2 regions of the Denitraticella aggregata genome follow, and region 2 is predicted to be linked to the other one. Evidence: predicted binding sites of a transcription regulator. Region 2 holds the regulator's gene; the other holds the start of a gene.

Region 1 (2,196 bases), on a different contig from region 2:
GCGACGCTGCTCGGCATGTGGGTGGAGATCACGGTCACGCTGGCCACGGTCGAGGGCCCGGCCGTGGTGTTCGAGTTCAGCGCCCGCGACGCGCTGGAGAAGGTCGCACACGGTCGTCACAGCCGCTTCGTGGTCAGAATCGAGAAGACCCGACAGCGTCTGCTGGCCAAGCTCGCGAAGGCGCAGGAGGGGTGAGGCTGTCTTTGGTGGCGTGGCGAACGGCACCCTCCCTTCGGTCGCCACGCCCCTCTTTTCACCCGATGACGGGCAACTGATACAATCGCGCCTTCCCGGACGACCGATGACCCGATTCGATGACGCGTGCGCGCAACAAGCCGAACGACAAGCCGCAGCCGGGCGCGATCGGCTACGGCATCCTTCCCGAGCTGATCGGCTACCGTGTGCGTCTCGCACAGGTCGCGATCTTCCGGGACTTCTGCACGCGCGTCGGCGATGCCGAGATCACGCCGACACTGTTCGGCGTGCTGGTGCTGGTCGATGCCAACCCCGGCATGATGCAGACCCAGCTCGCGAACGCGATGCACCTCGACCGTTCGAGTGTGGTCTCGATCCTGGACAAGCTCGAGGGCAAGCAGGTGCTGGAGCGGGTCCGTTCGCCGGACAACCGGCGCTCCAACGCGCTGCATCTGACCGACAAAGGCAGGCAGTGGCTCTCGCAGCTGCTGCCCGAAGTACGCGCACACGAGCAGCGTCTCACCAGCCGGCTCGGGCCGGACGAACTCGCCACGCTTCGCGACCTGCTCGACCGACTCGGCAGCGGCCTGCGCGGCTGATCGTCGCACCGCCGCGACACACAGCACGGGTCAACCGAGCGCTTGGCTGGCATACCGTCGGCGTTCCCCGACCTGACCCGAACCGAGGAGCCGATCGCGACCTTTGCGCGCGCAACGGCGGCATTTTCCGCGGTGTTGATCGTAATCAAAGCATTGCCGTCGTTGACGGTCAAAGCTGCACATGCTGGGTCCGGCAGGCAGCCGCGTCATCGAGAGGACCTGCCATCGGAACGGAATGACGGGTTCCGTTTCGAACGCATCACCCGTCGGGTGAGCATCGCTACGGTCCGAGCGCCCGTATCCAGAATCATTCAACTCCACGGAGGAGCCAAACCATGTCCATATCGAATGTCATGACCGACGATCATCGCGCCTGCGATGCCCTGTTCGCCGCGGCCGAGCGTGCCGCGAGCGATGGCGACTGGCCGGTCGCGAAGGCGCGGCTCGCACGCTTCATCGAGGCCCTGCTCGCGCATTTCGATGCCGAGGAAGGCGACGTCTTTCCGCGTTTCGAAGAGGCCACCGGGATGACCCAGGGTCCGACCCGGATGATGATGATGGAACATGCCGACATGCGTCGCATGCTGGACAGCCTCGCCGCGGCGGCAGAGGACGAGGACGAGGATGCATTCTGCGGCGAGGCGGAGACGCTGCTGATCATGATGCAGCAGCACAACATGAAGGAGGAGAACATCCTCTACCCGATGTGCGACGCGCAGCTTCCCGGCGGCGAGGGCAATCTTGCGGCCCGCCTGAAGGGCCACGAGACCCACTGAAGCCGGATGAACATGGGTGCCCACATGCTCGGCTACGATGCCGCGCCGCCCCTGTTCACGCCGGTACGCTTCTTCCTGACCGCGCCACTGTTCGGGCTGGCGGCCGGGCTTTTACTGCTGCTGCAGCCGGACCTGCTCGCGTCGCGCTGGACCCCCGGCGCGCTCGCGATCACGCATCTGATCACGGTCGGCTTCATGCTGATGGTCATGGTCGGCGCGCTGTTCCAGATACTGCCGGTGGTCGCCGGCGCCGCCGTTTTCCACGGGGCGCAGGTCGCGGCAGTGGTGCATGTCGCACTCAGCGGCGGAGCCGTCGCGCTGGCCTGGGGGTTGGCGACGATGTCCCCGGCGTTGCTGACATGGGCGGTGGGGCTGCTGGGCGGGGGCCTCGGCCTGTTCCTGCTGGTCGCCCTCCACGCGCTGTGGCGGGTTCCGACCGCGCAGGCGACGCCGCGCGACCTGCTGCTCGCAGTGGTCGGTCTGGCCATCGCGATCGTGCTCGGCCTGACCCTCGCGATCGTGCTGGCGCGTGGGCTGCCGCTACCGCTGTTAGAACTGCTCAAGCTGCATGTGGGCTGGGCCTGGCTCGGAGGCGCGGGCCTGCTGCTCGCAGCCACGAGCTGGAT
Region 2 (2,196 bases):
ACCGAATCCATCAACTGACGCATTTCGTCATGGGACAGGAAGGTGGGCGTGCCTCCGCCCAGATGGAGCTGAGTCACCTGCCGGCTTCCGCCGAGGTGCTCCGCCTGCATGCCGATCTCCTGGTCCAGGTACTTCAGGTACTTCGCCGAACGGCCATGATCCTTGGTGATGATCTTGTTGCAGGCGCAGTAATAGCAGATCGTGTTACAGAAGGGGATGTGGAAGTATAATGACAACGGCCGGCTGGTACCGCCGATCGCTCTTTTGGCCAGCCAGTCCTGCAACGCGCGCGCATCGAACGCCTCGACGAAGCGGTCCGCTGTGGGATAGGACGTGTAGCGTGGGCCATTGACGTCGAATCGGCGGATGAGTTGCTGATCGAAGACCAGATCGGGTTGAGTGTTCATGTACTTGACCTTTATAGGAATGGCTAACGATCGCAAAAATCGGGAGGCAGGGGTTTGACCTGGATCAATGGACCCCATTATCGCCCGTCCACGAACGGAGTGTTCAGATCGTGCAAATGAAGGCGACCGTGCCGATTACAGCCGCCGACATCAAGTCAGCCTGCTCGCAATGCAACCTGCTCGAACTGTGCCTGCCCTTCGGCATGACCGAGCACGAGATCCACCGGCTGGATGAACTGGTCGGAACGCGCCGCAAGGTCAAGCGCCAGCAACACCTGTACCGTGCAGGCGACCCGTTCGAGGCAATCTACGCGATCCGTATCGGCTGGTTCAAGACCGACGTAGTGCTCGAGGACGGTCGCGAGCAGGTCACCGGCTTCCAGATGACCGGCGAGATGCTCGGGCTGGACGGAATCAGCACCGAGGCACACTCGTGCAACGCGGTCGCGCTCGAAGACAGTGAAGTGTGTGTCATCGCGTACGACAAGCTCGAGGCACTGTCGCGCGAGATCGAGGGGCTGCAACACCAGTTCCACAGGGTCATGAGCCGCGAAATCGTGCGTGACCACGGCGTGATGATGCTGCTCGGTTCGATGCGCGCCGAGGAGCGACTGGCGGCCTTCCTGCTGAATCTGTCACAGCGCTTCACCGCACGCGGTTTTTCCGCCGCCGAGTTTCATCTGCGCATGACCCGGGACGAGATCGGCTCCTACCTCGGCCTGAAGCTCGAAACCGTGTCTCGCGCCTTCTCCCGCTTCCAGGACGAGGGCATCATTGCGGTACAGCAGAAGCATATCCGCATCGTCGCACAGGACAAACTCAGAAAACTCATCCAGCACCCGGTCGGCGGTCGCTGACGCGCGTGCCACACCCCGGGCCGCGAGCTGTCAGCAAGATGGCTGACGACGTCGGTTGGTCATCGACTGGCCAATACGCGCAAGATCCTCCGCGGTCAGCAGCGCCCGCGCATAGGGAAACAGTTCGCCCTCTTCCCGTTCGGTGTGCAGCGCATAGCGTTCGGTGAAGGCATGCACTTCGTCGAGCGTCAGATCGACGACCTCGCCTTTCGACACCCGCTCGAGCTTGGCGCGCATCACATCCCACGCGGCGAACATGCGCTGATGATCCTCGAGTATCCATTCGATCAGCGACTCCAGCGGAAAGCGCCTGTCGGTATCCACCCGCTGTCGCAGCAAAGGAATCAGATCCAGCTCCTCATCCATGTGATGGTTGACCGCGGCAACATCGAAATAGCGGATGATGGCCGCCGCCGCCCTGCGCGCCAGCTGGTCGGCACCATGCTCGGGCAACCATCTGGCCAGCCGGTCCAGCGTGCCGAGTTGCGCATGCAGACGCTCATGGCAGGTCTCCAGCATCTCGAGCGGCGCCTCGAATCCGGGGGACACCGGAACGAGCGATTCAGTCATGAAACATTCCTCACAAAGCAAAAAACCCGGTCGCGTTCTTGGACAGCGCGACCGACACGATCCAGGCATAGACCGACGCAGCGGCGCACCAGGCAAGCATACGCTGCCGACGCGTGCGGCCCCGCTTCAGCGCGATCGTTCCCAACAGGATGTAAGCGATCAGCCCCCCCACCTTGGCCGTCACCCAGTTGGCAGCGAAAGGATACTGCGAAATCATCATGGCCAGCACGATCGCACTTCCGAGCAGCATGCTGTCGACGACATGCGGCAGGAGCCGGGTCGCACGGTGACGTAACAGTGGAGACCCGGAAAACATCCACCAGCCGCGTAACGCGAACCCCATCGCGCTGAGCACCACCATA

What was found. Region 2 encodes FNR, which switches genes on or off when oxygen is low (the NO sensors DNR and NnrR bind a similar motif). Its sites were predicted from a motif close to TTGANCTAGNTCAA; they were not measured.
Region 1: the regulator FNR is predicted to act here: its motif matches at 930-943, upstream of ACKVEX_RS00830 (hemerythrin domain-containing protein).

The regions. Positions count from the first base shown of each region.
Region 1 is NZ_JBLLNL010000001.1:166,434-168,629, reverse strand. Features, by position in the region: gene ACKVEX_RS00840 (thioesterase family protein) at 1-195, shown strand, start outside; gene ACKVEX_RS00835 (MarR family winged helix-turn-helix transcriptional regulator) at 315-794, shown strand; gene ACKVEX_RS00830 (hemerythrin domain-containing protein) at 1,130-1,570, shown strand; gene ACKVEX_RS00825 (hypothetical protein) at 1,577-2,196, shown strand, end outside.
Region 2 is NZ_JBLLNL010000013.1:43,345-45,540, forward strand. Features, by position in the region: gene hemN (oxygen-independent coproporphyrinogen III oxidase) at 1-407, opposite strand, end outside; gene fnr (fumarate/nitrate reduction transcriptional regulator Fnr) at 524-1,264, shown strand; gene ACKVEX_RS14310 (hemerythrin domain-containing protein) at 1,295-1,834, opposite strand; gene ACKVEX_RS14315 (SirB2 family protein) at 1,845-2,196, opposite strand, start outside.